Regions from separate parts of the Pseudomonas sp. S2_H10 genome, predicted to be linked through region 3. Evidence: predicted binding sites of a transcription regulator. Region 3 holds the regulator's gene; each other region holds the start of a gene.
What was found. Region 3 encodes FliA, which starts transcription of late flagellar genes. Its sites were predicted from a motif close to CTAAAGTTTNNNNNNNNNNNGCCGNTAA; they were not measured.
Positions count from the first base shown of each region.

Region 1: a site for FliA is predicted at 3,254-3,281, ahead of AB4O16_RS10820 (flagellar protein MotY). Genes of this name have one in related genera too.
Region 2: a site for FliA is predicted at 4,440-4,467, ahead of flgM (flagellar biosynthesis anti-sigma factor FlgM). Genes of this name have one in related genera too.
Region 4: a site for FliA is predicted at 5,373-5,400, ahead of motA (flagellar motor stator protein MotA). Genes of this name have one in related genera too.

Region 1 covers NZ_CP162754.1:2,456,577-2,464,400, forward strand. Annotated here, with positions in the region: partial or broken gene AB4O16_RS10810 (hypothetical protein) at 79-788, shown strand; gene AB4O16_RS10815 (argininosuccinate synthase) at 936-2,153, opposite strand; gene AB4O16_RS10820 (flagellar protein MotY) at 2,283-3,188, opposite strand; gene pyrC (dihydroorotase) at 3,348-4,394, shown strand; gene rnt (ribonuclease T) at 4,391-5,068, shown strand; gene AB4O16_RS10835 (peroxiredoxin) at 5,239-5,841, opposite strand; gene AB4O16_RS10840 (bacterioferritin-associated ferredoxin) at 6,153-6,371, shown strand; gene bfr (bacterioferritin) at 6,570-7,046, shown strand; gene grxD (Grx4 family monothiol glutaredoxin) at 7,246-7,587, opposite strand; gene AB4O16_RS10855 (molybdopterin oxidoreductase family protein) at 7,685-7,824, opposite strand, start outside.
Region 2 covers NZ_CP162754.1:2,164,005-2,171,828, forward strand. Annotated here, with positions in the region: gene flgD (flagellar hook assembly protein FlgD) at 1-471, opposite strand, end outside; gene flgC (flagellar basal body rod protein FlgC) at 487-930, opposite strand; gene flgB (flagellar basal body rod protein FlgB) at 934-1,341, opposite strand; gene cheR (protein-glutamate O-methyltransferase CheR) at 1,690-2,517, opposite strand; gene AB4O16_RS09500 (chemotaxis protein CheV) at 2,562-3,494, opposite strand; gene flgA (flagellar basal body P-ring formation chaperone FlgA) at 3,578-4,336, shown strand; gene flgM (flagellar biosynthesis anti-sigma factor FlgM) at 4,504-4,830, shown strand; gene AB4O16_RS09515 (flagella synthesis protein FlgN) at 4,879-5,346, shown strand; gene AB4O16_RS09520 (flagellar brake protein) at 5,440-6,186, shown strand; gene AB4O16_RS09525 (MFS transporter) at 6,253-7,629, opposite strand; gene AB4O16_RS09530 (glutamine synthetase family protein) at 7,692-7,824, opposite strand, start outside.
Region 3 covers NZ_CP162754.1:5,484,670-5,492,493, forward strand. Annotated here, with positions in the region: gene flhB (flagellar biosynthesis protein FlhB) at 1-870, shown strand, start outside; gene flhA (flagellar biosynthesis protein FlhA) at 1,100-3,229, shown strand; gene flhF (flagellar biosynthesis protein FlhF) at 3,241-4,569, shown strand; gene fleN (flagellar synthesis regulator FleN) at 4,686-5,516, shown strand; gene fliA (RNA polymerase sigma factor FliA) at 5,513-6,253, shown strand; gene AB4O16_RS24710 (chemotaxis response regulator CheY) at 6,421-6,792, shown strand; gene AB4O16_RS24715 (protein phosphatase CheZ) at 6,814-7,602, shown strand; gene AB4O16_RS24720 (chemotaxis protein CheA) at 7,657-7,824, shown strand, end outside.
Region 4 covers NZ_CP162754.1:4,228,851-4,236,674, forward strand. Annotated here, with positions in the region: gene AB4O16_RS18895 (AhpA/YtjB family protein) at 1-566, opposite strand, end outside; gene serB (phosphoserine phosphatase SerB) at 702-1,916, shown strand; gene asd (archaetidylserine decarboxylase) at 2,027-2,887, opposite strand; gene AB4O16_RS18910 (rhodanese-like domain-containing protein) at 2,906-3,721, opposite strand; gene AB4O16_RS18915 (HDOD domain-containing protein) at 3,764-5,302, opposite strand; gene motA (flagellar motor stator protein MotA) at 5,469-6,320, shown strand; gene motB (flagellar motor protein MotB) at 6,324-7,340, shown strand; gene AB4O16_RS18930 (toll/interleukin-1 receptor domain-containing protein) at 7,502-7,824, opposite strand, start outside.

The DNA.
Region 1 (7,824 bases), 3.0 Mb from region 3:
AGCCAACAAAAAACAACAGCAACTACAATAAGCAACACTTAAAAACTTGAGACCTCATTCAAGAAAAGAGAATTCAACATGAGCACTGAACAGGACAGAAAACGAACGACCAACCCAATGACAATCATTGCCATATTCGCAACGCTCTCTGAAACCTCAGCCGCTGTTTCGCTACCCTTCCTTGGCGAAGAAGAAAAAGAACTCTATGTCTGGTTTCTGATCAGCTTTCCGTTTTATTTACTTTTGCTTTTTTTCGCGACACTAAACTTCAACTACAGATCACTGTATGCGCCATCCGACTTTGAAAAGGGAAAACACTTCATGAAGGTCATGGATGATGCCGGGCGGGCGGAAAAAAAACATCCGGGAAGTCATCCGGCATTCCCGCTCCGGAAACGCCAATGAATGGCCAGCAGTCGGTCCGAACGCCCTGCGGCGCACAAGACCCGCCAACGGAGATTGGCCTGCACACCCACGTCTTCGCCCAGCATCGACTTCAGTTGGCGCAAGCGGTAAAGGACCTGTCCATCGTGGATACGCGCTGGATGAGCAAGGAGAGTGAATTCGCAGCGCTGCTGGAAAATGTCCAGAGGCCACAGGAACAGACGGCGTACGTGATTCTGTTTGTCACGTGTGCCGTTTCGGAGATTTTACTGAAAGCCAGTGCGCTCAAACTTTCAAAGCAGACCGGGAAGCGCAGCGGCGCCTTTTATGTCGCCTACAACCCGGACTCGCACAGGTTGACGGTCATTGATCAGGCCGGACAACCCGCAAACAACAACGCATAGATCAGGACAGACCAGTGAAAGGAGAAAAACAGGAAACCGTCAGCGGCAACGAAAACACCCGACAACGCAGTAACCGGCGTCCCCCCTTTTTCAGGTGCCTGACCTCGTGCTGGACGAGATCAGGCACCCTTCACGATTTCAAAGGTCTCAGAACAGCTTCCGGCCTTTGTTCGCTGCGATGCGCATGCGCAAGGCATTGAGCTTGATGAAGCCCGCCGCGTCCGCCTGGTTGTACGCGCCGCCATCTTCTTCGAAGGTGGCAATGTTGGCGTCGAACAACGACTCGTCAGACTTGCGACCAGTGACGATCACGTTGCCCTTGTACAGTTTCAGGCGCACAACGCCATTCACGTGGGCCTGGGACGCATCGATCATCTGTTGCAGCATCAGACGCTCAGGGCTCCACCAGTAACCGGTGTAGATCAGGCTGGCGTATTTCGGCATCAACTCGTCTTTGAGGTGAGCCACTTCGCGGTCCAGGGTGATCGATTCGATCGCACGGTGGGCGCGCAGCATGATGGTGCCGCCAGGAGTTTCGTAGCAGCCACGGGACTTCATGCCCACGTAACGGTTCTCGACGATGTCGAGGCGGCCGATACCGTGTTCGCCACCGATACGGTTCAGGGTCGCCAGCACGGTGGCCGGAGTCATTTCGACGCCGTCCAGCGCGACGATGTCGCCGTTGCGGTAGGTCAGTTCCAGGTACTGCGGCTTGTCTGGCGCGTTCTCCGGGGAGACGGTCCATTTCCACATGTCTTCTTCGTGCTCGGTCCAAGTGTCTTCCAGCACGCCGCCTTCATAGGAGATGTGCAGCAGGTTGGCATCCATGGAGTACGGGGATTTCTTCTTGCCGTGGCGCTCGATCGGAATCGCGTGCTTGTCGGCGTAGTCCATCAGCTTTTCACGGGACAGCAGGTCCCACTCGCGCCACGGAGCGATCACTTTCACACCTGGCTTCAAGGCGTAGGCGCCCAGTTCGAAACGAACCTGGTCGTTACCCTTGCCGGTGGCGCCATGGGAAATGGCGTCTGCGCCGGTTTCGTTGGCAATTTCGATCAGGCGCTTGGCGATCAGCGGACGAGCGATGGAAGTACCCAGCAGGTACTCGCCTTCGTAAACGGTGTTGGCGCGGAACATCGGGAAAACGAAATCGCGCACGAACTCTTCGCGCAAGTCGTCGATGTAGATCTCTTTGACGCCCATGGCCTGAGCCTTGGCGCGTGCAGGTTCGACCTCTTCGCCCTGACCCAGGTCAGCGGTGAAGGTCACCACTTCACAGTTATAAGTATCCTGCAGCCACTTGAGGATCACCGAAGTGTCCAGGCCGCCGGAATACGCCAGAACGACCTTGTTTACGTCCGCCATGCCATCACTCCACGGGGTTCTACGGAAAGCCGGGAAGTCTACCGCTCATACAGAATAATTTACAGTGGCGCGACAGCTTATGACGACGAAGCGACAGATTATGTCGAGAGCGCGACGATGACCCAGTAGTCAGGAAGTAGCCGAAGCGGCCGCCTTCGTTGCTTGCGGGGCGACTTGTTCGGCAGGTGCTCCACGCTCCAGGCGTACCGCTACACGGCGGTTCTTCGCGCGGTTGGCATTGTTGGTATTGGGTGCCAGCGGATAACGTTCGCCGTGGAAGCGCAGGGTGATCTGCGACTCCTGGATGCCGTTGGCCTTGAAGAAATCCATCACTGCCAGGGCCCGGCGTCGCGACAGGTCGCGGTTGGTCAGGCGGTTGCCGCTGTTGTCGGAGTGACCGTCAAGCTCGATGTGATTGACCGTCGCATCGGCCTTCATGTATTCCAGCATGACCTGAAGCCTGGCCTTCGCAGCACTGTCGAGCTCGATTCCGCCACCGGGGAAGCCGACCTCCGATTGCTTCACTTGCTCGAAGTTCTGCGGCAACAGTTTCGCCACGCAGCCTTGATAATCGGCAAACGCCTTGGTGAACCTGACCGGCAGCAGACGCACTTCCGACACCCGGCCGTCCGCCGAGGAGTGGCGAACCACCGGGCTGCGACCGTCCATCAATCCGCTGATCAGGCGTCCGGCCTGGACCTGCGAACTGTTGAACAACACATTGCCGCTGCCGATTCTCACGGTGCCCAGGTTGATGTCGTCACGCCCCGGTTGCCACGGTGCGGCAGCGGCCAGCAAAGTCGCCGAACCGCCGCCCATCATCGGGTTATAGGCTTTCAGACGAAACGTTGCCTGCTCACCGGCCTTGCGCACGAACTCGCCCGAACCGAAATCGGTAATCGGCTGCGTCAGGCGGCATTCGAACTTGTCACCTTCGACCGTCCACTCAATGCTCTCCATACGGGTCTGGAAAGTCAGCGCCATCGCGGGAAGGCTGGCAAACACACTGAGCAAGGCTAAATAACGCTGGCGCACGGGAGGCTCCACTGGCTTCTACAACAAAAAGACCGACACACAGATGTTTACGGCATACCTGTTGGATATCGGAAGCTTCCCGTAAAACTTGATAGCGAGTGCCTGCAAGAGTCTTTTCCGGTAGCATTCCCCTCAGTTTGACCCGCCTGGAATCCCCTCATGTCCGACCGCCTGACCCTGCTGCGTCCCGACGACTGGCACATTCATCTTCGCGATGGTGCCGTGTTGACCAATACCGTCGCGGATGTCGCGCGCACTTTTGGCCGCGCCATCATCATGCCCAACCTGGTTCCGCCAGTGCGCAACGCGGCCGAAGCCGACGGCTATCGCCAGCGGATTCTCGCTGCCCGCCCGGCCGGCAGCCAGTTCGAACCACTGATGGTCCTGTACCTGACCGACCGCACCCAGCCTGAAGAAATCCGCGAGGCCAAGGCCAGCGGATTCGTGTACGCCGCCAAGTTGTACCCGGCTGGCGCGACCACCAATTCGGACTCGGGTGTTACCAGCATCGACAAGATCTTCCCTGCACTCGAGGCCATGGCCGAAGTCGGGATGCCGTTGCTGATTCACGGTGAAGTCACCCGCGGCGATGTCGACGTATTCGACCGCGAAAAAATCTTCATCGATGAGCACATGCGCCGTGTGGTCGAGCGCTTCCCGACCCTCAAGGTCGTGTTCGAACACATCACCACCGCGGACGCCGTGCAGTTCGTCAACTCGGCTTCGGCCAACGTTGGCGCGACCATCACCGCGCATCACCTGCTGTACAACCGCAACCACATGCTGGTGGGCGGGATTCGGCCGCACTTCTATTGCCTGCCGATCCTCAAGCGCAATACGCACCAGGAAGCCCTGCTCGACGCCGCCACCAGCGGCAGCGAGAAGTTCTTCCTCGGCACCGACTCGGCGCCCCATGCCCAGCATGCCAAAGAAGCCGCCTGCGGTTGCGCCGGCTGCTACACCGCTTACGCGGCGATCGAGATGTACGCCGAAGCCTTCGAACAGCGCAATGCGCTGGACAAGCTCGAAGCCTTCGCCAGCCTCAACGGCCCGCGCTTCTATGGCCTGCCGGCAAATACCGATCGCATCACCCTGGTCCGCGAAGAATGGACCGCCCCTGCCAGCCTGCCGTTTGGCGAGCTGACCGTTATCCCGCTGCGCGCCGGTGAAAAACTGCGCTGGCGCCTGCTGGAGGAACACGCGTGAGTGAAGAGCATTTCGACGACGAACTGGAAGGCAATGGTGGCGGAGGCGGTTCCCGCCATCCAATGGCCGCACGGTTTCGTGGTTACCTGCCGGTTGTCGTCGACGTAGAAACCGGTGGCTTCAACTCCGCCACCGACGCCCTGCTGGAGATCGCCGCGACCACCATCGCCATGGATGAAAAGGGTTTTGTGTACCCGGATCACACCTACTTCTTCCGTGTCGAGCCGTTTGAAGGCGCGAACATCGAAGCGGCGGCCCTGGAGTTCACCGGGATCAAGCTTGATCACCCGCTGCGCATGGCCGTGAGTGAAGAGTCTGCCCTGAACGATATCTTCCGCGGCGTGCGCAAGGCCCTCAAGGCCAATGGCTGCAAGCGGGCGATCCTGGTCGGGCATAACAGCAGCTTCGACCTGGGCTTTCTGAATGCAGCGGTTGCGCGCCTGGACATGAAGCGCAATCCGTTCCATCCGTTCTCCAGTTTCGATACCGCGACGCTCGCGGGCCTCGCATACGGTCAGACCGTGCTGGCCAAGGCGTGCCAGGCAGCGGACATCGACTTCGACGGTCGTGAGGCTCACTCGGCACGCTATGACACCGAGAAGACGGCCGAGCTGTTCTGCGGCATCGTCAATCGCTGGAAACAGATGGGCGGCTGGGAAGATTTCGACGATTGATGTTTTTCTGTAGGAGCGAGCTTGCTCGCGATGGACGTCAACGATAACGCGGGGAGCCTGACACCCCGCGGTGTTCTTGATTCCATCGCGAGCAGGCTCGCTCCTACAGGGTCTAAATCCCGCCCATAAAAAAACCGGCCTCGATGGCCGGTTTTTTTGTACCTGGTACCTTACAGCGCAGCAGCGTGCTCGGTCAGGTAAGCAGCAACGCCTTCTGGCGAAGCGTTCATGCCTTTGTCGCCTTTCTTCCAGTTGGCAGGGCAGACTTCGCCGTGCTCTTCGTGGAATTGCAGAGCGTCGACCAGACGCAACAGCTCTTCCATGTTACGGCCCAGCGGCAGGTCGTTGATGATCTGCGAACGGACAACGCCTTTGTCGTCGATCAGGAACGCGCCACGGAAAGCCACGCCGTCAGCGGACTGAACGTCGTAGGCCTTCATGATTTCCTGCTTGATGTCGGCAGCCATGGTGTAGCGGACTTCGCCGATACCGCCATTGTTGACCGGGGTGTTGCGCCAGGCGTTGTGAGTGAAGTGCGAGTCGATCGACACAGCGACCACTTCAACGTTGCGCGCCTTGAACTCGGACATGCGGTTGTCCAGAGCGATCAGCTCGGACGGACAAACGAAGGTGAAGTCCAGCGGGTAGAAGAACACCAGGCCGTATTTGCCTTTGATCGCCGAAGACAGGGTGAAGCTGTCAACGATCTCGCCATTGCCGAGTACGGCCGGTACGGTGAAGTCAGGGGCTTGCTTGCCTACGAGTACGCTCATTGGATATCTCCTGGTGTAATAGCGTGAGAAACAGGGTTCGCATCAGCCTGCCACCCTGAGGCGACAGCCCTGTGACACGATCCCCGGTCGCAAAAGACCGGACATCATACACCGCGTGTTTGAGCTGGCTTAGCTGTTTTTTCCCCTTGCGATGAAATCCCCGACGGTTTTGCATCACCGACTTGCCAGGCAGACCGTTCGTCAGCCATCCGCACTTATGAGGAAAAGCGCCCTGAAACCACTTTGACAATCATTCTCGTTAACATTAAGATCCATCGCAATTGAGACAGAATCAGCGACGGTCCTTCCTTATGTATGTTTGCCTCTGCACTGGTGTCACCGACGGTCAAATCCGCGATGCGATCTATGAAGGATGCTGCAGCTACAAGGAAGTCCGCGTGGCCACCGGCGTAGCCAGCCAATGCGGCAAATGTGCCTGCCTGGCCAAGGAAGTGGTCCGCGAGACCCTGACAAAACTGCAAACGGCCCAGGCTGCAATTCCCTATCCAGCAGAATTTAGCGCCGCTTGAATATCGAATTTTAAAGAACCGGACATATGTCCGGTTTTTTTATGTCTGAAAATCAACTAGTTATGCTCTAGACGCGGAACACAAACATTCTTATTCCGATTAATTTTCATTTAAGTTTCAATAACTTAGGTTTGACACTAGCAAATACGCGGCTCAAACTCTGTTCTATTGACAGCTATTACAGGGCAGGACCCCATCATGAAAGGCGACGTTACAGTCATCCAGCATCTCAACAAGATCCTTGCCAATGAGCTGGTCGCGATCAATCAATATTTCCTGCATGCGCGCATGTATGAAGATTGGGGCCTGAACAAGCTCGGCAAGCACGAGTACCACGAGTCCATCGACGAGATGAAGCACGCGGACAAGCTGATCAAGCGGATCCTGTTCCTTGAAGGCCTGCCGAACGTTCAGGACCTGGGCAAGCTGCACATCGGCGAGCACACCAAGGAAATGATCGAGTGTGACCTGCGTATTGAAAAAACCGGCCATGCCGATCTGAAAGTGGCCATCGCACATTGCGAGAAAGTTGGCGACTTCGGCAGCCGTGAACTGCTCGAAGACATTCTCGAGTCCGAAGAAGAACACATCGACTGGCTGGAAACCCAACTGGGCCTGATCGACAAGATTGGTATCGAGAACTACCTGCAATCGCAGATGGGCGAAGACGAGTAAGTTCTACGCCGTTAATCTCGATGCAATAAAAAGCCCCGCTCTCTTTTAAAGAGGCGGGGCTTTTTTTGTGCCTGCTGCTTTTATTGTAGGAGCGAGCATGCTCGCGATGGACTAGAGAGCGCTGCGGGGAACCAGGCTCCCAGCGTTATCGTTAACGACCATCGCGAGCGAGCTCGCTCCTACAGGTACAGGAACCGAATCAGGCTTCGGACTTGTTGGCAGCAGCGGCTTCAACAGCAGCCTTGATGGTGGTCTGCAACGAACCGTCAGCAGCCATCTCGGTCATGATGTCGCTACCGCCGACCAGCTCGCCACCCACCCACAATTGCGGGAAAGTCGGCCAGTTGGCGTATTTTGGCAGGTTGGCGCGGATTTCCGGGTTCTGCAGGATGTCCACGTACGCAAACTTTTCGCCACATGCCATCACGGCCTGTGCAGCTTTCGCGGAGAAGCCGCACTGCGGGGCATTCGGCGAGCCTTTCATGTAAAGCAGAATGGTGTTGTTGGCAATCTGCTCTTTAATCGTTTCGATGATATCCATGGAGCACCTCGGCTGAACTTTCCGACTCATGGGTCGGCACGGTGGCGCATTGTAACGGAAAGCCGAGCGCGCTGCTCGGTCTCTCCGTCGGTCTGACTCAAGCGGCTGCCACGGTCACCGGCACGCCATTGAGTGCGGCATTGCCCGACAATTCGTCAACCCGACATTCGTCGGTCAGGTCGTTGGCGCTGGAGCCCGGCTGGCTGCTGGCAATCGTCATTTGCACGCCCGGCCGCG
Region 2 (7,824 bases), 3.3 Mb from region 3:
GTCGATGGTGCGCACGGTCTTGCCGGTGGAGTCGGTGATCTTCAGGGTGGCGGACGTCACCGAAGACGGAACGACCACTGTGCCGCTGAGGCTCTTGGTGGTGTCGACCACAGCCTTGTCGCCCGGCGCGATGACCGAGCGGCCGACCAGCGACGACGCCTGCAAGGCCTGGGACGAGTTGTAGTTGCTGGCCAGGCCGCTCACGGTGTCGTTGAGCGTGGTGATGCCTTCCAGGCTGCTGAACTGCGCCAACTGGGCCACGAACGCGCCGTTGTCCTGGGGCTCCAGCGGGTTCTGGTTTTTCAGCTGGGTCACCAGCAATTGCAGGAACGCATCCTTGCCCAGCGCCTGGTTACCCGAAGCGCTGCCGGCTGCCGACGCGAGGCCGTCAGTCGTGGTGTTGGTCTTGATCGAGGAATTGGCCAGGATGTCGTTGAGGCTCAAACCGCTGGTGGAATCGGTAACACTCATCTGAGTCGCCCCTTATCACTGACCGAGGGTCAGGACCTTCTGCATCATGGTTTTGGCGGTGTTCATCATTTCGGCGTTGGTCTGGAACGAACGGCTCGCGGAAATCATGTCGGCCATTTCTTCAACCACGTTGACGTTCGGGTAGTAGACGTAGCCCTTGGCATCGGCTGCCGGATGGTTCGGCTCGTAGCGGGCCTCGAGGTTGCTCTGGTCTTCGACCACACCGAGCACCTGCACGCCTTGACCGGCGGCATCCTGGCTCTGGAACAGCGAGTCGCTGCCGCCGCTCTGGCCGCCCTGGAACATGGTGGCGAACACCGGGTGACGCGCGCGGTAGGTCTGGTCGATGCTCGACGAGACGGTCTCGGCGTTGGCGATGTTCGAAGCGACGGTGTTCAAACGCGTGGTCTGCGCACTCATGCCGCTACCGGCAATGTTGAAAACACTGGATAGAGACATGGCTTACTCTCCGCGCAGGGCTGACACCAGCCCTTTGAATTTGCTGTTGAGCAGGGTGAAGCTGGCCTGGAAGCCGACCGCGTTTTGCGCGTAGTTCGACTGCTCCAACTGAGCGTCCACGGTGTTCTGGTCGATCGACGGTTGCATCGGCGTGCGATACAGCAACGACTCGTCGCCGTTGCCCAGGCCTTCAGCTTCGATATGTCGGCTGTTGGTCATGTTCAAGGCAAAAGTGCCGCTCTTGGTTTTCTCGTTCTGCTCGGCGAGCACTTTCGAGAAGTCCAGATCCCGAGCCTTGTAGTTCGGGGTATCGGCGTTGGCGATGTTGTTGGCCAGGACTTCGGCACGCTGGGCGCGGAAGCCCAGGGCTTGTTCGTGGATACCGAGCGCTTTATCGAAGCTGATGCTCATGTCGGGAAACCTTCGGGTGACCTGATTTTTCGTAGGATCAACTTAGCAAGCCCCATGCCAATTCAAAAAAGCCCGGAAACCGGGGCTTTGCCGGCCGTGGCAACGCGGCAATGCCAGAAAAGCGGCAACGGTTTTCCGCCGCCTGCCGCTTTTCTGCCGCTTGGCACCACGTAACCTTGTAGGAGCCGGCTTGCTGGCGATCCAGGCGCCGCAGTCATCCAGACAGACCGTGTCATCGTTCATCGCCAGCAAGCCGGCTCCTACAAGGGCACGCGGTGTAAGTTGGAAATTATCGGCCACAAAAAAGGAGCCCCAAAGGGCTCCCGTTTTTTGACAACACCAACGAAATCACTTCGCCTGGTAAATGATCCCCGGACTGCACTGGACCATCTGGTAATGATCCGGCAAGCCGTTCAGCGCTTCGGAAGCACCGAGGAACAGGTAACCGCCCGGCTTCAACGTGCTGTGGATGCGCAACAGGATGTCCTTCTTCACCTCGGCGGAGAAGTAGATCAATACGTTGCGGCAGAACACGATGTCGAACTTGCCGAGGGCCGCATAACTGTCCAGCAGGTTGAAGGAACGGAACTCCACCCGGCTCTTGATTGGCGCCTTGATCGCCCAGCGCCCCGGCCCTTTCGGGTCGAAATAACGCTGCAGGCGCTCGGGCGACAGACCGCGGCCGATCGCCAGGCTGTCGTATTCGCCGGTCTTGCAGTTGTTCAGCATGGTGCCGGACAGGTCGGTGGCAACAATCTGCACGCCCATCCGCAACTGGCCCATGTTGACCCGCTCGAACTCGTCGATGGACATCGACAGCGAATACGGTTCCTGGCCCGACGAACACGCCGCCGACCAGATGCGCAGGCGCTGGCCGGGACTGGCCTTGATCGCTTCGGGCAGTACCTTGTTCTTCAAGACTTCAAACGGGTAGGTGTCACGAAACCACAGGGTTTCGTTGGTGGTCATGGCATCCACCACCTGTTCGCGCAAACCGCTGCGCGGCTGGGTCTGCATGCGCTGAACCAGCTCACCCAAAGACTTGATGCCTTGCTGTTCCATCAGTTTGTTGAGACGGCTGGAGACCAGGTACTGCTTGTTTTCACCGAGCAAAATGCCACAGGCTTTTTCCAGGAATACCCGGAACTGTTCGAAATCCAAATTACCCGTAGACAATGATGCCGCCTCTTAAATCGCGTTGACTGCCAGGGGCGGGGCCCCTAGCTGATATCTGCTGCTTTGATCCGGTCGACTACCCGGGATGCCAGGTCATCAGGACGGAATTTGGCCAGGAAGTCATCGGCACCGACCTTCTTGACCATCGCCTGATTGAATACCCCCGACAACGAAGTATGCAGGATGATATGAAGCTTTTGCATGCGCGGGTCGTTGCGGATTTCCGCCGTCAGGGTGTACCCGTCCATCTCCGGCATCTCGATGTCGGAGATCATCATCAGGAACTCTTCTTCCGGCTTCTTGCCCTCGTCGACCAGTTTGCGCAGGTAGTCCAGCGCTTGCCGACCGTCGTTCAACGCCACCACTTCGACGCCGACCGTCTGCAGGCAACGCGTGACCTGCTTGCGTGCCACCGACGAGTCGTCGACCGTCAGCACGCGCAACGACAGCGCCTTGTGCTGGGTTTCGACATCCACCACACCGACGGAAATCGCTTCCGGCGTCGGCGCCACTTCCGCCAGCACCTTCTCGACGTCGATGATTTCGACCAACTGATTGTCGACCCGCGTCACCGCCGTCAGGTAGTGATCGCGTCCGGTGCCCTTGGGCGGCGGATGGATCTCTTCCCAGTTCATATTGACGATGCGTTCCACCGAGCGGACCAGGAAACCCCGGGTCTTGGTGTTGTACTCCGTGATGATCACGAAGGGATTGTTCTTGTCCTTCAATGCACCCGAGCCGGTCGCCATTGCCAGATCAAGGATCGGAATGGTCGCCCCCCGGATGTTCGCCACACCGCACACGACAGGACTGGACTTGGGCATCAGCGTCAGTTTGGGGCATTGCAGCACCTCCCGAACCTTGAAGACGTTGATCCCGTACAGCTGCTGGCCGTCGAGACGGAACAACAACAGCTCAAGGCGATTCTGCCCCACCAGTTGCGTGCGCTGGTTTACCGAATCCATTACACCAGCCATGCCCAGACTCCTACACCAACGCCAAGTGTTGTTGCGACGCGCCTTGATCACTAAACGGCACGGCGCTTGCTTTTTTAATCGTTATGAACACAGAACCGACATTTTTTCGACGCCTGACCACACCCTACCGCAAATGGCTTGGTGTGCTGGCGGCCGTTTGCCTGTTCAACGCTGGCAGCCCTGCCCTTGCTGACGCGGTTACCTTGCCTGACATGCTTATCGGCGTCACTCAGGGCTTTCTTGAATTCACCGTAGAAGACTATCTGGCTACCAGTCAAACGGAAGGTCGCTACGAGATCGAGGTCAAGCAGCTCGATCCGCGCATGCACATGCCCATGTGCGACAAGGAATTGACAGCAACGCTGGAGAGTCCCAAGCCCCTGGGACGCGTCACGGTCAAGGTACGTTGCGAGGGTTCCTCCCCCTGGACCGTATACGTACCCGCTCAAGTCCGCCTGTTTCGCGACGTCGTCAGCGCCGCCCGGCCACTGCGTCGCGCCGCCATTGTCGAACCCGCGGATGTGGTGCTGCGCGAGCGCGACATCAGCCTGATCAGCCAGGGCTACCTGACCTCCCTCGACCAGGCGATCGGGCAGCGACTGACCCGACCAATGGTCGCCGACCAAGTGATTACCCTGGTGCATATCGAACAGGCCGAGGTCATCCGCAAGGGCGATCAGGTGGTCATTACCGCACGCAGCGGTACGCTCAGCGTGCGCATGCCGGGTGAAGCCCTGTCGAACGGCAGCCTGAGCGAACAGATCCGGGTGAAAAACCTCAATTCCCAGCGGGTCATCAAGGCGCAGGTCATGGCGCCGGGGCAGGTGGAAGTGTCCATGTAAGGCTCTGTGTTCATCGCAATGTGGCGCTTGCCGCGGCTGTTCCCTAGACTGTGCTCCATGCAGGGCAAGCGCTGACGCGCGCGAGGTTCATTGATAAATGAGCCTAAAGTTTTCCAGGGAATGGCCGAAAACATGGCAAGCGTCCAAATTCCCAGAGGTTTTTTATCATGGTCATCGATTTCAGCCGTTTGAACAGCTCCTCGTCCCTGACGGGCAGTACACGTACCAGCGCCAGCAAGGACAGCGCCGAAACCGGCAAAACCGCGCCGCTGGAGTCCGCGGCCGAACAGGCCGGCACCGTCAAAAGCGGGGAATCGGTACATCTCAGCAATGAGGCTCAACAGTTGCAGAAGGTCACTGACAAGCTGCGCGATCAGCCTGCCGTCGACAACGCCCGCGTGGCCGAGTTGAAAGCAGCGATTGCCGATGGCAGCTATAAAGTCGACAGCAACCGTGTAGCCAGCAAACTGCTCAACTTCGAAGCCCAGCGCTAGGCCACCGCCGGCGCCAGGCTTTTGGACGCTTAAAACCCAAGGCCAGCCATGCACGACACTAATCTACTGCAACTGATCACCGACGATTTTGCCCCGGCGCAACACCTGCTGGAATTACTGCGCACCGAATCCCTCGCCTTGCATGGCCGCGACATGCCATTGCTCGAGGACATCCTGGCGCAGAAACAGGCATTGGTCGTCTTGCTCGAACAGCATGGCCGCAAGCGCAGTGAAATCCTCGCCAGCCTCAACCTGCCGACCAACCGTGGCGGTCTTGAGCAATTGGCCAGTCAATCGAGCATTGGCGAGCAATTGCTCGCGCAAAGTGACGTACTGACCGATCTCCTGGCCCAGTGCCAAGCCATCAACGCCAACAACGGCCAGTCGATCCTCACTCAGCAGGTCGCTACGGCCACTCAGCTGAAAATCCTCACCGGTGGTGAAACCCCGGCGCTTTACGATGCCAGCGGAACATTCTCCAAGCTTGCTAAGCCGCGCCCGCTCAGTCAGGCTTAGGCCGCTCGATGAGCCCGCTCTATCCAAGACGCGAAAGATGCTGGCAGAATGCTGGCCAGTCGTAGTCAAATTTTGTCTGGAGATTGATTAACCGTGTCCAATGCCTTATCCGTGGATGATTCGCCGCAGCCACCCAAGGTGCTCTCCACGCCCTTGGAAATCTCCAGCAACCTGCGCCAGCTGCTCGAAAGCCATGACCCGCTGATCATCACGTTCCATGAGCGCAGCCAGCGCTTCCAGAGCTATCTGGTGGACCTGGACCGTGAAAGCAACATGATCGCCCTGGACGAAATGATCCCCCGTGATGGCGAGCGCTACCTGATGGCGGGCGAACCCTTCAGGGTCGAAGGCTTCCACGAAGGCGTGCGCATTGCCTGGGAAAGCAACGGCCCATTGAACATCGACGAATCCGGTGGCAGCCGCTGCTATCGCGGGCCCCTGCCCGATGAAGTCTCGTACCACCAGCGCCGCAATGCGTTCCGCGCGGCGTTGAAGCTGGCACAACTGGTCAACGTCAACCTCGACGGCGAAAAGCTCAAGGCGCCCATCAGCGGCAAGCTGCTGGATATTTCCGCTACCGGGTGCAAATTGCGTTTCGACGGCGACATCACCGGCAGCCTGCAACTGGGCCAGGTTTACGACCGTTTCAACGCCGACCTGCCCTTTGGCAAGATGACCGCTCCGGTCGAGTTGCGTTATCTGCACTTCGAAGAAAAGATCTCCACCACCTTCGCCGGCGTTCGCTTCCACAACATGAGCGGGCTGGTGCAGCGCCAGGTCGAGCGCTTCGTCTACCAGTTGCAACGCGAAGCACGTCGGTTCGACAAAGACGATCTCTGATAGATAGCTTCAACAAAAAACGGGCAGTCCCTTGTGGTGACTGCCCGTTTTTTTTATGCCCTGGATTTAAGGCCTGGCCTCGCTGAAATTAGGGTCCCGCCCTGTATCCGGGTCTTGTGGCGGCTGACCGGTTTCAGTTTCAGTTTCAGGTTCTGCTTCAGGCTCTGACCCGTTGCTCACCGGATTTTGCATCTGCTCCTGCACCACCTGCTCGTCAACACGCGGATCGAGGCAGGCCACCAGCGGTGAACTCGTCATGTTGTCCGGCATGGCCACGTGATGCAGCGGCGCATCTTCCACCTGGTGCAGGTTGGTCACGGCTTTCGGACGAATCCGCCACACCAGCACCAACGCAAAGAAACTGAAAAACGCGTAAAGCATCTGGCTGCCGAACAACTTCATCAGCACGCCTGCCACCAGCGGTCCAATACTCGCTCCAACGCCGTAGGTCACCAGCAACATCGCCGTCAGGGACACCCGGCGATCACCCTCGACATGGTCGTTGGAGAACGCCACCGCCAGCGGATACAGGCAGAACTGCACCAGCGAACAGATGAAACCGGCGATAAACAGAACCTCCAGCGGCACCTTCGGCATGATCGCCAGCGGCAGTGCCGCCAGGGCCAGGCTGAACGCAAAACTGCGGATCAACACAGCCCGATCGTAGCGGTCGGACAACCAGCCCAACGGCCACTGCACCAGCAACCCGGCAAAAATGCAGCTACCCATGAACAGACCGACCTGCTCCGTGGATAACCCCTGCTGCGAGGCATACAGCGGCGCCAGACCATAAAACGAACCGACGATCAGGCCCGCCCCGAGCACCGTGCTCAATGACTGCGGCACGCGCTTGATAAAGAACCGTGGTTCCATGGGCGCCGGATGCAAGGGCGCGGGGTGAATCCGGCGCGTCAGTGCCACCGGCACCAGGCACAGGGCGAAACACAGGGCAACCAGCATCAGCAGCTCCAGCCCCAGTGCCGGGTGCATGACCAGGATCAGCTGCCCCAACACCAGGCCCAGGTAGGAAGCGATCATGTAACCGCTGAACACCAGCCCGCGCTGTTTGGCTTCGGCCTGCTCGTTCAGCCAGCTCTCGATCACCATGTACTGGCACATCATGCCGAGGCCGACGATCACCCGCAGGAACAGCCAGGCCGGCAGCCAGTCGACCAGGCCATGGCCCAGCACCGCCGCGCCGACGATCCCGGCACAGGCCGAGTAAGCCCGGATATGCCCGACCCGGGCAATCAAGCGGTGACCGATCTTGCCCCCCAGCACCAGGCCGAAATAGTTGGCGGCCATCAACGCACCGACCCACAGGCTGTCGACATTGTCGGCCGCCAGGCGCAAGCCCAGGTAAGTACTCAACAGGCCCGAGCCGATCAACATCATCAGCGAGGCGAAATACAGCGCTCGAAAGGATTTCCAGATTTGGCGCAACGAGCGACTCCTTGCAGTGAGAATCGGCTATCGCTAAACGATAGCCGGATGTCGACGGGTCGTCAGGCCTGGGCTGCTAAAACACGCCGTTCCCAGGGAGTAATTTCATCATAAAAACTGGTCAGTTCCAGGGTCTTCGAAGCGATGTAGCCTTCGATGAATTCCGCACCGAACAGTTCCTTGGCCAACTGGCTA
Region 3 (7,824 bases):
CTGTGGTCGATCCAGCCGGTGATGATCACCCTGGTGCTGGCCGCCATCATCGGTCCGATTTCCCTGGGCGGCTGGCTGTTCGCGGCGAGCTCCATGGCGCCCAAGTTCAGCCGCTTGAACCCCGGTCCCGGGCTCAAGCGCATGTTCTCGACCAAATCGCTGGTGGAGCTGATCAAGGCCCTGGCCAAATTCATCATCATCCTGTTCGTGGCGCTGGCGGTGTTGTCGTCGGACATCGACGACCTGCTGCGCATTGCCCATGAGCCCCTGGACATGGCAATCATCCATAGCCTGCAAGTGGTGGGCTGGAGCACCCTGTGGATGGCGTGCGGGTTGATCCTCATCGCCGTGGTGGACGTGCCGGTGCAACTCTGGGAAAGCCACAAGAAACTGCTGATGACCAAGCAGGAAGTGCGTGACGAGCACAAGGACCAGGATGGGCGGCCGGAGGTCAAGCAGCGGATTCGACAGCTGCAGCGCGAAATGTCCCAACGGCGGATGATGGCGGCGATTCCCGAGGCCGACGTGGTCATCACCAACCCGACGCACTACGCCGTGGCCCTCAAGTACGACCCGGAGAAGGGCAATGCGCCGGTGTTGCTGGCCAAGGGCAGCGACTTCCTGGCCCTGAAGATCCGCGAGATCGCGGCGGCCAACGAGATCCTGCTGCTGGAGTCGCCGGCGCTGGCGCGTTCGATCTACTACTCCACCGAACTGGAGCAGGAAATTCCCGGCGGGCTCTATCTGGCGGTTGCCCAGGTACTGGCTTACGTCTATCAGATCCGCCAGTACCGGGCGGGCAAGGGCAAACGGCCGGATCCGCTCAAGGATGACCTGCCGATTCCGCCGGATCTGCGCCGCGATTCCTGAGTTTTGCGCTGCTGCTGATGGCCCCTTCGCGGGCAAGCCCGCTCCCACAGGTTTGGCGATAACTTGTGGGAGCGTGGCTTGCCCGCGATGGCGTCAGCCCAGGCGATGCATATCCCCCTGAAAAAACACTCTATTTCTCCTGCCGCAAAAGTTGGAAAGCTTCTTGCAGTAGCCGCTCTGCGCCTGCTTCAGGCGTCAAAAGTTTGCTTTAAAGGAACGGGGAAAACCGGTGGATCGCTCTCAGTTAATCAACACAGCTCGCACAAACGTCGCCGACCTCAGTCGGGGCAATCTGGGCGTGCCGCTGTTGTTGCTGGTCATGCTGGCGATGATGATGTTGCCGGTGCCGCCGTTCCTGCTCGACGTGTTCTTCACCTTCAACATTGCCCTGTCCATCGTCGTGCTGCTGGTGTGCGTCTACGCCTTGCGCCCGCTGGATTTCGCGGTGTTCCCGACCATTCTGCTGGTGGCGACGCTGTTGCGCCTGGCGTTGAACGTGGCCTCCACGCGGGTGGTGATGCTTCACGGCCAGGACGGTCATGCGGCGGCCGGCAAGGTGATCCAGGCGTTCGGCGAGGTGGTGATCGGCGGTAACTACGTGGTCGGTATCGTGGTCTTCGCGATCCTGATGATCATCAACTTCGTCGTGGTGACCAAGGGTGCGGGGCGGATTTCCGAGGTGAGCGCGCGTTTCACCCTCGATGCGATGCCCGGCAAGCAAATGGCGATCGACGCCGACCTCAACGCCGGCCTGATCGATCAGGCCCAGGCCAAGGCGCGCCGCTCGGAAGTGGCCCAGGAGGCCGAGTTCTACGGCTCCATGGACGGTGCCAGCAAATTCGTCCGGGGTGACGCCATCGCCGGCCTGTTGATCCTGTTCATCAACCTGATCGGCGGCATGGCGGTCGGTATCTTCCAGCACGGCATGACCTTCGGCGACGCCGGCAAGGTGTATGCGCTGCTGACCATCGGTGACGGTTTGGTGGCGCAATTGCCATCACTGTTGTTATCGACAGCGGCGGCCATCATGGTGACCCGTGCTTCCGGTTCGGAAGACATGGGCAAGCAGATCAATCGGCAGATGTTCGCTTCGCCCAAGGCGCTGGCGGTGGCGGCAGGCCTGATGGCGGTCATGGGCCTGGTGCCCGGCATGCCGCACTTCTCGTTCCTCAGCATGGCGGCCATGGCGGCCGGTGGCGCCTACCTGTTCTGGAAGAAGCAGAACGTCGCCAAGGTGCAGGCCCTGCAAGAGGTCAAGCGCCAGCAGGAACTGCTGCCGTCGCCGGCCCGCGCCCAGGAAACCAAGGAGCTTGGCTGGGATGACGTGACGCCTATCGACATGATCGGCCTGGAAGTGGGTTATCGCCTGATTCCTTTGGTGGACCGCAACCAGGGCGGCCAGTTGCTGGCGCGGATCAAGGGGGTGCGCAAGAAGCTGTCCCAGGATCTGGGCTTCCTGATGCCGACCGTGCATATCCGCGACAACCTCGACCTGGCGCCCAGTGCCTATCGCCTGACCCTCATGGGGGTGATCCTGGCCGAAGCGGAGATTTACCCGGACCGCGAGCTGGCGATCAACCCGGGGCAGGTCTACGGCACGCTCAACGGCATTACCGCCAAAGATCCGGCTTTCGGCCTGGAGGCGGTCTGGATCGAAATCAGCCAGCGCGCCCAGGCGCAATCGCTCGGATATACCGTGGTCGATGCCAGTACAGTGGTGGCCACCCACTTGAACCAGATACTCTACAAGCATTCCAGTGAACTGATCGGTCACGAAGAAGTGCAGCAACTCATGCAATTGCTGGCCAAAAGCTCGCCAAAGCTGGCCGAGGAGCTGGTGCCGGGCGTGGTTTCGCTGTCGCAGCTGCTCAAGGTGCTGCAAGCGCTGTTGGCCGAACAGGTGCCTGTACGCGATATCCGCAGCATTGCCGAGGCGATCGCCAACAATGCCGCCAAGAGTCAAGATACCGCCGCGCTGGTGGCTGCCGTGCGGGTTGGCGTATCCCGTGCAATCGTCCAAAGCATTGTAGGCACTGAGTCGGAGCTGCCAGTTATCACGCTGGAGCCAAGGTTGGAACAGATATTGCTCAATAGTCTGCAGAAGGCAGGACAAGGCTCTGAAGAGGGCGTTCTGCTGGAGCCAAGCATGGCGGAGAAGCTGCAGCGCTCGCTGATCGACGCAGCGCAGCGCCAGGAGATGCAAGGTCAGCCGGTGATTCTGCTGGTGGCCGGTCCGGTTCGCGCGATGCTCTCGCGATTTGGCCGGCTCGCAGTCCCGGGTTTGCACGTGTTGGCTTACCAGGAAATCCCTGACAACAAGCAAGTGACCATCGTTGCGACAGTAGGGCCCAACGGCTGAGGTAGTGGTTTATGCAAGTTAAGCGTTTTTTCGCCGCCGATATGCGTCAGGCCATGAAGCTGGTTCGTGATGAGCTGGGCGCTGATGCCGCCATTATTGGCAACCGGCGCATTGCCGGTGGTGTCGAGCTGACGGCTGCGCTGGATTACAAGTTGTCGGCGCTGGCGCCGCGTGTTCCGAACATGGAGCTCGAAGACGAGCTGCGCAAGACTCAGTCGCGGATCGTCACCGCCCAGGCCGAATTGAGCCTGCGCAGCGATGGCGAGAGCGACAAGAGCACCAATCGCCAGTTGTTCGCCGGCTTGCCGCTGACCGCCGCCGAGCCGCTGATCGAACCGACGTACGCCGAACCCCGTCGCCCCGCACCGGCCGCTGCGCCGGCAGCCGGTGGCGTCGACCCGCGCGCGTTCGACTCGATGCGCTTCGAGCTCAACAGCCTGCGCGAACTCATGGAAGTACAACTCGGCTCCCTGGCCTGGAACCAGCTGCAAGGCAGCCGTCCCGACCAGGCCAACCTCTGGCGCCGCCTGCAACGCATCGGCCTGTCCGGCCCGCTGTCGCGCGACCTGCTGGCGCTGATCAGCGATATCGAAGAACCCCGTCAGGCCTGGCGCATGTTGCTGGCGCACCTGGCGCGGATGATCGCTACCCCGGAAATCGAGCCGCTGGAAGAGGGCGGTGTGATCGCCATGGTCGGCCCTGCCGGCATGGGCAAGACCACCACCCTGGCCAAGCTGGCTGCGCGTTACGTGCTCAAGTACGGCGCGAACAACATTGCCCTGGTGAGCATGGACAGCTTCCGCATCGGCGCCCAGGAGCAGCTCAAGACCCTGGGGCGCATCCTCAATGTGCCGGTGACCCACGTCGATCCGGGCCAGTCCCTGGTGCAGGCGCTGGAGCCACTGCTGCGCAAGCGTGTGGTGCTGATCGATACCGCCGGCCTGCAGGCCAGCGACCCGGCCCTGCGCATGCAGCTCGAAAGCCTGGCCGGTCGTGGCATCCGCTCGAAAAATTATCTGGTTCTGGCAACCACCAGCCAGAAACAGGTTCTAACGGCCGCTTATCATAGTTACAAGCGTTGCGGGCTCGCCGGCTGCATCCTGACTAAACTGGATGAAACGGCAAGCCTGGGCGAGGTGTTGAGCCTCGCCATCAGTCATGAGCTGCCGGTGGCGTACCTGACCGATGGTCCGCGGATTCCGGATGATCTTCATCTGCCGCGCCGTCATCAGTTGGTCAGTCGCGCTGTCAGCGTGCAAATGCAGGAAGAACCCAGCGAAGAAGCCATGGCTGACATGTTCGCTGATATCTACCACAGCCCGACCAAGCAGGTTGGCTGAGGTAATAATGAATCGTTTTTGTACCTACATCGATGGTCTGCCATGCATTGTTCCGTTTGCGAACGCGCAGCCAGTAATGTGGCCTCCGTCTATGCAAGACAAGGTAAAGAAATAACATGGGCAGCATGCATCCCGTACAGGTGATCGCGGTGACCGGCGGCAAAGGTGGCGTCGGGAAAACTAACGTGTCAGTGAACTTGTCCCTGGCTTTGGCTGAGCTTGGCCGGCGCGTCATGCTGCTGGACGCCGACCTGGGACTGGCGAACGTCGATGTTCTGCTGGGCCTGACACCCAAACGTACCCTGGCCGACGTAATCGAGGGCCGCTGCGAACTGCGCGATGTATTGCTGCAGGGGCCAGGCGGCATCCGTATCGTTCCGGCCGCCTCCGGCACTCAGAGCATGGTGCATCTGAGCCCCGCGCAACACGCTGGCCTGATCCAGGCCTTCAGTGATATCGGCGACAACCTCGACGTGCTGGTGATCGATACCGCCGCGGGCATCGGCGAGTCGGTCGTCAGCTTCGTTCGCGCCGCCCAGGAAGTGCTGCTGGTGGTGTGCGACGAGCCGACCTCGATTACCGATGCCTACGCCTTGATCAAGTTGCTCAATCGCGACTACGGCATGAACCGCTTCCGCGTCCTGGCCAACATGGCCCAGAGCCCGCAGGAAGGGCGCAACCTGTTCGCCAAGTTGACCAAGGTCACCGATCGCTTCCTCGACGTCGCCCTGCAATACGTCGGCGCGGTGCCCTACGACGAAAGCGTGCGCAAGGCTGTGCAGAAGCAGCGCGCCGTCTACGAGGCGTTCCCGCGCTCCAAGTGCTCGCTGGCGTTCAAGGCCATCGCGCAGAAGGTCGATACCTGGCCGCTGCCGGCCAACCCGCGTGGGCACCTGGAATTCTTCGTCGAGCGGCTCGTGCAGCAGACAGCAGGACCTGTGCTATGACAGCCAGCGGCTACAACCTCTACAAGAAGTCGGCACGCGATGCGCAGTACGAGCTGATCGAGCGTTACGCGCCGCTGGTTAAACGCATTGCTTACCACTTGCTGGCGCGCCTGCCGGCCAGTGTCCAGGTCGAAGACCTGATCCAGGCCGGGATGATCGGCCTGCTTGAAGTGTCGACCAAATATGACGCCAGCAAAGGCGCCAGTTTCGAGACGTACGCGGGCATTCGAATCCGCGGCGCCATGCTCGATGAAGTGCGCAAGGGGGACTGGGCGCCACGTTCGGTCCACCGTAATACGCGCATGGTCAGCGATGCCATCCGCTCGATTGAAGCGAAAACCGGCCGTGACGCTAAAGATCACGAGGTTGCGGCCGAACTCCAATTGAGTCTCGACGATTACTACGGAATTTTGAACGACACCCTGGGCAGCCGCTTATTCAGTTTCGACGATCTGTTGCAGGACGGCGAACACGAAGGGCTGCACGAGGATGGCGCGAGTGCTCATCTCGAGCCGTCACGCGATCTGGAAGATGAACGCTTCCAGGCTGCGCTGGCGGATGCGATTGCCAATTTGCCGGAGCGTGAGCGACTGGTGTTGGCGCTGTACTACGACGAAGAGTTGAACCTCAAGGAAATCGGTGAGGTCCTGGGGGTCAGCGAATCGCGGGTCAGCCAGTTACACAGCCAGTGCGCGGCCCGTTTGCGGGGGCGTTTGGGGGAGTGGCGAGCGCGCTGAAGGCAGTGTGGGGACACTGCGAACGAGGCTGGTGTGGTGTTGAACTGCCCCGGTCGCGATCTGTTGTGCTCCAGACAGTCATTGAGTGCTTTGCCGGATTGATTGAAATGGCGCGTCCAGGTGCTGGGCGCGTTTAAGACTGCTTGGAGGTCGAATTGGACAAGAACATGAAAATCCTCATCGTTGATGACTTCTCAACGATGCGGCGGATCATCAAGAACCTGCTGCGTGACCTTGGGTTCACCAACACCGTCGAGGCCGACGATGGCACTACCGCCATCCCGGTGCTCAACAGCGGAAGCATCGACTTTCTGGTAACGGACTGGAACATGCCTGGCATGACCGGTATCGATCTGCTGCGCCACGTGCGCGCCGATGAAAAGCTCAAGCACCTGCCGGTGCTGATGGTGACCGCTGAAGCCAAGCGTGAGCAGATCATCGAAGCGGCCCAGGCCGGCGTTAACGGCTATGTGGTCAAACCCTTCACGGCCCAGGCGTTGAAAGAAAAAATCGAGAAGATTTTCGAACGCATCGGTTGATGAGTGCGCCACGGGGGAGCTATGGGCAATAACGAATCTTCATTGGGCGACTTTGAGTCGACCCTGAAAAAACACGCCGTCGAATTGGTCGCGAGCCTTGAAAAAGGCAAGTTCGGCGACGCCGTGCAATTGATCCATGAGCTCAACCAGACCCGTGACCGCGGCCTGTATCAGGAGGTGGGCAAGCTCACCCGCGAGCTGCACAGCGCGATCGTCAATTTCCAGATTGACCCTCACATGCCGCAAGCCGAAGAAGTGTCGCAGATCACCGATGCCGCCGAGCGCCTGGGGTACGTTGTCAAGCTGACCGAAGCCGCGGCCAACCGCACCATGGACCTGGTGGAAAGTGCCACGCCGCTGGTCAACGGCCTGGCGGATGAAGCCCAGGCCTTGAGCGCGGACTGGGGGCGCTTCATGCGTCGTGAAGTCGGCGCCGAAGAGTTCCGCGAACTGGCCCGGCGGGTCGAGGGCTTCCTGGCGCGCAGCGGCACGGATAACCGCGCGGTGTCGGGCAACCTCAACGACATCCTGCTCGCCCAGGATTACCAGGACCTCACGGGGCAAGTGATCAAGCGCGTGACCCAACTGGTCACCGAAGTTGAAAGCAACCTGCTCAAGCTCGTGCTGATGGCCAGTCAGGTGGACCGCTTTGCGGGCATCGAACATGACCGTGAAGCGATGCTTGCTGAAAAAGATCCACAAAAACATCTCTCTCAGGGTGAAGGTCCGCAGATTCATGCCGATAAAAGAGAAGACGTTGTGTCCGGTCAGGACGATGTGGACGATTTGTTATCCAGCCTTGGATTCTAGCGTTTTGGAATTTCAGGTTTTTTGGGTTTTTAGACCTGTAGGAGCACCCCCTTAATGAGCTTCGGCGCCGATGAAGAGATCCTTCAGGATTTCCTGGTTGAGGCCGGCGAGATTCTAGAGCAACTGTCCGAGCAACTGGTCGAGCTGGAAAGCCGTCCGGATGATGCGGATCTGCTCAATGCAATTTTTCGCGGTTTTCACACTGTAAAAGGGGGCGCCGGC
Region 4 (7,824 bases), 1.3 Mb from region 3:
TACCGCCCCATGCGCAGGCTCAATGCCAGGGACAGGGCCAGCAGGATCGCGCTGAGGATGCCCATGCTTTGCAGGCTGATGGTCATCGGCTGCTGGAACTGGTCCATGTCCAGGCTGATGCGCAGTTGCCCGGCCGTCACGTCCTGGAAGGTGATCTTGCTCTGGTACATGCCCTCGGCTTCGCCCAGCAGGCCATGCTTTGGCCGCTGGCCGGATTCGGCGAGGATGCGATTGTCCGGGCTGTAGATGGCGGCGTGGGCCACCAGCTTGTTCTTGGTCAGGTTATTGAGCAGCACGTTGAGGCTGAGGATGTCGTTGGACACCAACAGCTCGGTGGCCGAGGTGGCCGTCTGCGTCGTCAGGCTTTCGCCCAGCGCATCCGCCTGCTCGTGCATGGCCTGCTTGAACTGCAAGCCCATCACACCGGCATAGATGACCAGGGCCAGGGCGACCAGGATCACGTTATGGCTGGCGATGCGCAATGCAATCGGTACACGGCGGTGGCGCAGTGCCCGGAAGATCAGCAGGAAGAAGTTATCGGTTTTTACTGGCGTGGGCCGGTTCACTTGAGCTCGGCTCTTTTGTCCGTGAAGTTGACGCGCAGTATAGCGACAGGCCTAGGACCGTCAAAGCGCTCACGGTGCCCGATGGTCACTGAAAGTGGGTAGAATGCGGTTTTTTTCCACCTGCGGGGGTGCGCCTTGCGCGAAATCGTCCTGATAAACATCACGGGAGTCGACCGTCCGGGTCTGACTGCGGCCATTACCGGCGTTCTGGCCCAGGGTGGTGTGAACATTCTCGACATCGGTCAGGCGGTGATCCACGACACCTTGTCGTTCGGCATCCTGGTTGAAATTCCCGACACCGAACAAGGCAAGTCCGTGCTCAAGGACATCCTGTTCAAGGGCTATGAGCTCGATCAACAGGTGCGTTTCACGCCGGTGTCCGAACAGGATTACCAGCAGTGGGTCGGCAACCAGGGCAAAAAACGCCACATCGTGACCCTGTTGACCCGCAAGGTGACAGCCGGGCAGTTGCAGGCCGTGAGCTCAATCACCGCCAAGTATGGCCTGAACATCGACCACATCGATCGCCTGTCCGGGCGCATGCCGCTGGACACCCCGGCCGACAAGGGCAAGGGCTGCATCGAGTTTTCCGTGCGTGGCGAGGCGGCTGATCCGCAGGCGTTGCGTGCCGAATTCCTCAGCGTCGCCCAGGAACTGAACGTCGACATCGCCTTCCAGGAAGATTCGCTGTTCCGTCGCAACCGTCGCCTGGCGGTGTTCGACATGGACTCGACGCTGATCGAAGCCGAAGTGATCGACGAACTGGCCAAGGCGGCTGGCGTCGGTGACAAGGTCTCGGAAATCACCGAGCGGGCGATGGCCGGCGAGCTGGATTTTCGCGCCAGCTTCAAGGAGCGTCTGGCCTTGCTCAAAGGTCTGGACGTCAATGTGCTGGATTCCATCGGCGCCTCGCTGCGCCTGACCGAAGGTGCCGAAACCCTGTTCGCCGAACTCAAGCGCCTGGGCTACAAGACCGCGATCCTGTCGGGTGGCTTTACCTACTTCGCCAAGCAACTGCAGGCCAAGTTGGGTATCGACTATGTGTTCGCCAACGAACTTGAAGTGGTTGACGGCAAGGTCACCGGCGTCGCGGTCGAGCCGATTGTCGATGCGCAGCGCAAGGCTGATCTGCTGAAGGAACTGGCACACAAGGAAGGCTTGCGCCTGGAGCAGACCATTGCGGTCGGCGATGGCGCCAACGACTTGCCGATGCTGGCGATTGCCGGGTTGGGTGTGGCGTTCCGTGCCAAGCCGCTGGTCAAGCAGTCGGCCAAGCAGGCGATCTCGACCCTGGGGCTGGATGGCGTGCTGTATCTGCTGGGCTTCCGCGATCGCGACGGCCAGCTCTAACACTGCAAGCTACTGTAGGAGCCGGCTTGCTGGCGATGGGGCCCTTGAGGACGCCATCGCCAGCAAGCCGGCTCCTACAGGTTTGCATCGGCGGTGGACCAGGTGAGCGCTTAGGCTTTTGGTGAGCCCATACCCTGACCCATCTGCACCGCCGTGCCGGCGGTCATTTCTTCAGCCCACTTGACCTGATCCGGCCCGAACAGCACGACAGCGGTCGAACCCAGCTTGAAGCGACCCAGTTCCGCACCTTTTTCCAGGTGGATCGGCGCACGTGCGGCTTCGTCGTAGCGGAAGGTTTTCAGCTCGCGTTTCGGCGGGGTGACCAGGCCGGCCCAGACGGTTTCGATCGATGCCACGATCATCGCGCCCACCAGCACCACGGCCATCGGCCCGCGCTCGGTGTCGAAAATGCACGCCACGCGCTCGTTGCGGGCGAACAGTTCCGGAACGTTTTCGGCGGTAGTCTGGTTCACCGAGAACAGGCGGCCCGGGATGTAGACCATTTCGCGCAGAGTACCGGCCAGCGGCATGTGCACGCGGTGGTAGTCCTTCGGCGACAGGTAGATGGTCGCGAAGTCACCGCCCATGAACGGCGCAGCATTCGCCGCATCGCCACCCAGCAGTTCCAGCACGCTGAAACTGTGACCCTTGGCCTGGAACACGCGACCGTGCTCGATCGGGCCGAGTTGGCTGATCGCGCCGTCGGCCGGGCTGAGGATCGCGCCCGGGGTCTCGTCCAGCGGGCGGGCACCGTCTTTCAGTGCGCGGGTGAAGAAGGCGTTGAAGTGCTCGTAGGCGGTCAGGTCTTCGACCAATGCCTGGGACATGTCCACCTGATAGCGCTTGGCGAACCAGGCGGTAAAGGCGTTCTTGAACCAGCGCACGCGGCATTCGGCAACGCAGCCGGCCAGTCGCGAGAGCAGGTTGTGGGGTAGCAGGTACTGGCTGATGATAAACAGACGCTTGTTCATTTACTGTCCTTAAAAACCTTAGATCTCTACGGGCGTATCGGGATGGTTGCCCCATTCGCCCCAGGAGCCGGCGTAGCCCTTGACCCGCGGATAACCGAGAGCCTTGGCCACCAGATAGGTGAAGCCAGAACGATGATGGGTCTGGCAGTGGGTAATCACTTCTTTGTCTTTGCTGATCCCGAGTTGTTCGAGGATCTGCGGCATGTCGGTGCGGATGCGCAGCTGGCGCGACTTGTCCATGCCGGCGGTCCATTCGAAATTGACCGCGCCGGGAATGTGCCCGCCCTTGGCTGCCAGGACCTTTTCACCGGAATACTCCAGTGGCCCGCGTGCATCCCAGATGGCCAGGTCGGCGGCGCCGAGACGGCTTTGCAGGTATTCGCGGGTGGCCGTGGGTTCCTCGTGCAAGGTCAGTGGAACCGGGCCGCCCACGGGTGGCGGGATCTGGATCGACATCGGCAAGCCTTCAGCCAGCCAGGCCGGCAGGCCGCCGTCTATATAGTGGTACTGGCTGTGGCCGATGACATCCAGCAACCAGATGAAGCGCCCGGCCCAACCGCCGCCTTCGTCGTCGTACACCACGTAGACCGCGTCGGGGTTGTGGCCCAACTCGCCAAACAGTGTTTCGAGTGCTGCCGGCGGGGGCATCAGCCCCGGGGCCGGGGCCTGGCCGAGCTGCGTGCGTTTCGGATCGACAAAGCGCGCGCCGGGAATGTGCCCTTCGGTATAGCGGGCGGTACTGGTCAAGTCCACCAGGATCAGTTCGCGGGCATCGAGGCGAGGGAGCAAGTCGCTCGGCTCGATCACCAGCGGCAAGCCAGAGAAGTCAGACATGTGAGGTCTCCAGAGCACAAAAGGGAGGATTGTAGCGCAGCCTTATTGGCCTCGGTTGCTAAAGCTGTGCAGGGCTTTTTCAATGCACTGCGCGGTTTTGCCGAAGGCTTGTACGGAAATTTCCGAAAACGGCCCGCCGCCCTGGTCCGCCACGACGATCATGATCACCCGGCCATTGTTGACCAGCGAGCGCAGCAGCAGGTGTTCGCCACTGAACTGCGAACGCAGGCTGTTGGGCAGCAGGGCCGAGAATTGCGCGTTGTTGGCTGGCGTCAGGCGCACCTGGGCCTGTTGCGTGAGCAGGCGTTGCAACACGTTGCTCTGGCTGACCACGAAATTCAGCCCGGCCGCTTCCTTCGCCAGGCCGGCCGTCTGGTGCACGCGCAGGTTGGCGTGGGTGCGGTCGGCCATCAGGATCATCACCCGACGCATGCCGCAGGCCACGAGGGCGTCCCGTGCGGCGATGGTCAAGTGCATGGCATTGGTGAAGCGGCTCGGCTCGACCAGCAATTCGGCGCATTGCCTGCGCCATTTCGCCAGATCTTCGGCCGTGGGTGCCGCGGCCGGCAGCAGTCCGGCGTGGACACGGTTCATGCCCCACGGCCAGATCAGCGATTCGGCGGGGTGCCAGAGGTCGGGCATGGCGTGATTGCGCGCGCTGTTGGCGGCTTGCTGGTGCAACTGTTGTTGCACATCGTCCATCGGCATTTGCAGGTAAAGGCTGGTCAGGTACTGCCAGCGCTCACTGTGCGGACTGTCCCAGGCGTGTTGCGCCGACAGCGCCAGACCGTTGGCCAGCAGCACTGTGTTGGCTGGCTGGTTGAGCCAGCGGCGCAGGGTCGGATCGTCATCGAGGCGGTTCTGCTGGCGCAATGGGTGCTCGCTGTCGCGGGCGATGCGCAGGACTTTGACCAGTTCCCGCTGTTCCGTGAGCAACAGGCGATAACCCTGCTGCACCCAGATCGGCAAGCGCCAGATATCCACCAGGGCCTGGCCGATGTCCAGCAGGCGTACACCAAACAGTTGTTGTTCGACCTTGCGTGCCGACTCACCTTTATGGATGACCCGCAGTTCCCACTCTTCGAGCAGTTTTGGATGGGTCAGCGCCAGCGGCCACAGAGGCGAAAGAAACAGCAGGCTGCCCCAGTGGATGTCCTGCCACAGGCGCGCCAGGCGACTGGCAAAAAAACCGTTGGCCTGTTGCGTGGCGTGCTGGCTGATCATCTGCAGCTGCCGCAAGGCTTTGGGAATCTCGGCGTGAGGTTCGGCGGGCAGGCGCTCGAGCAGCTCTTCGGTGCGCTTGAGGCCAAGGCGGTTGATCGCGATCTCGAGGTTTTCCGCAGGCTCGGTCATGCCGCCGTGGCTGTGCCGGTTGGCCTCGCGAATCACGCTCAAGGCCAGGGCCGGGCTGCCTTGCATGAGGTCGGCGATATCGCGCAGCGAGCTGCGATTGTCGCGGATGGCCTTGCAGACACGGTCGTGGCTGGCTTGCGGAACGGGAAGACGTACGCCATCGAGCAGCTTGATCCAGCCCTCGAGCGTTGTCGGTTTTGGTGTTGGTACGTTCGTTTCGTTAACCATGGTGGGAGGCGATCATCGTCAACATTACCTGTGCCCGGATTGGGTCGAATTAGCTTTTCGCCTGAACTGGCTATAGTCTGGCGCAGTTTTGCCGATAAGTAGAAGAAGAGATTTTTTAACTTCCGAATATGACCTTGAACCCGACTCAGTAAGTGCTCTCCTACCTATGGCTAAAATTATCGGCATCATCGTCGTATTCGCGAGCGTGCTCGGCGGATACGTGCTTTCCCACGGCAAGATTGCCGCCCTGATCCAGCCTTTCGAGGTCATGATTATCGGCGGCGCGGCCCTCGGCGCATTCTTGCAGGCCAACCCCGGCTACATGACGATGCACGTGCTCAAGAAGTCCCTGAGCATGTTCAGTTCGCGGTTCAACCATGCCTTCTACCTGGAAGTGCTGGGCCTGATCTACGAGATCCTCAACAAGAGCCGCCGCGAAGGCATGATGGCCATCGAGGGCGACATCGAAGACGCCGCCGCGAGCCCGATCTTCGCCAAGTACCCGACAGTGCTCAAGGACGAACGCATGACCGCGTTCATCTGCGATTACCTGCGCATCATGTCCTCCGGCAACATGGCTCCGCATGAGCTTGAAGGCCTGTTCGACATGGAGCTGTTCAGCCTCAAGGAAGACCTGGAACACCCATCCCACGCGGTCAACGGCATCGCCGACGCCATGCCCGGTTTCGGTATCGTCGCGGCGGTACTGGGTATCGTGGTGACCATGGCTTCGCTGGGTGAGGGCGACCAGAAGTCCATCGGCCTGCACGTGGGTGCGGCGCTGGTAGGTACCTTCTTCGGTATTCTCGCCGCCTACGGTTTCTTCGGCCCGCTGGCCCATTCCCTGGCCCACGATGCCAAGGAAGAGCTGAACGTCTATGAAGCCATCAAGGCCTCGCTGGTGGCTTCGGCTTCCGGCATGCCGCCATCGCTGGCCGTGGAGTTCGGGCGCAAGGTTCTGTACCCGGCGCACCGTCCAAGCTTCGCCGAGCTGGAACAAGCGGTTCGCGGTCGTTAAGTCATGGAAAATAATCAGCCGATTATTATCAAGCGCGTCAAGCGCATTGCTGGCGGGCACCACGGGGGCGCCTGGAAAATCGCCTTCGCCGACTTCGCCACGGCGATGATGGCGTTCTTCCTGGTGTTGTGGCTGCTGTCCACCGCCACGCCGGAGCAGAAGATTGCCATCGCCGGTTACTTCAAGGACCCGATCGGCTTTTCCGAAAGCGGCACGCCGTACATCATCGATCTGGGCGGCACGCCGACCCTGGCGCCGGAAAACACCCTCAACCCCGAGGTGAAGTCCCAGCCGCAGCCGGACAAGGTCACCGTCGATACCGACCAGGTCGAAGGCATGGCCGAGCAGGTCGAAAAGGAACGCCTCGAACTGTTGCTGCAAGAACTGCAGAACAAGGTCGAAGAAAACCCGCAGATGCAGAAGTTCAAGGATCAGATCCTGTTCGAGATCACTCAGGACGGCCTGCGCATCCAGATCATGGACGCGGAAAACCGCCCGATGTTCGACTCGGGTTCGGCTCGCTTGAAGCCGTATTTCGAAGACATCCTGCTGGCCATGGCCGACACCATCAAGGCAGTGCCGAACAAGATCAGCATCAGCGGCCACACCGATGCCAAGCCCTACACCGGCACCGGCGATTTCGGCAACTGGGAGCTTTCGGCCAACCGTGCCAACGCCGCCCGTCGTGCGCTGGTGGCGGGCAGTTATCCGGATGCACAGGTGGCACGCGTGGTCGGCTATGCCTCGTCGGCCCTGTTTGACCGCGAGCATCCGTTCAACCCGGTCAACCGTCGTATCGACATCGTCGTGCTGACCAAGAAAGCCCAGCGTGCGATCGAAGGGTCGCAGGGCGCAGAGCCGGCACCTGATGCACCGCAAGGTTCGACCGCGCCGGCTGCACCGGTCGACCCGAATGCGCTGCCGGCGGACAAGCAACCGCTGCCGGCCCACGAACTGCGCGAGCGTCTGAACCTGTTCGAAGACCCGGCACCGAAACCGGGAGAGCCAGCCAAGCAGTGACCAACAAAAAAGCCGACAGCGATGTCGGCTTTTTTGTGCGGCGTTCTCGCCCCCCCTGTAGGAGCCAGCTTGCTGGCGATGGTCGTTAACGATTACGCGTACTGTCTGGAACCACTCGACGAATTTAAATCCATCGCCGGCAAGCCGGCTCCTACAGAGCGTCAGAACCCACGGAGGATTCGCGTCTTGAGCTCGGCGTGAAAGCGATCCGCATTGGATTTGTTAACACTGCGCACCGATTCGCTGCCGGTCACCGATTCCAGCCCCATCGCGCGCTTTTGTGTCGTTTCGTTTCGATAGGCATCGATAAAGAAGTCGATGTCCCGCTCGTTGGTCAGCTTTGGCCACTTGTCCAAGTACAGCGGCAGCTCGGTCGGGCCGGTCTTGAACGAGCAGATGCGCCGGTTGGTGATGGTCGCCTCGCCGATTTCGAACGGGACCCACCACGACCGTGCGGTTCTCTCCGACACCACCGCGAGCAGGT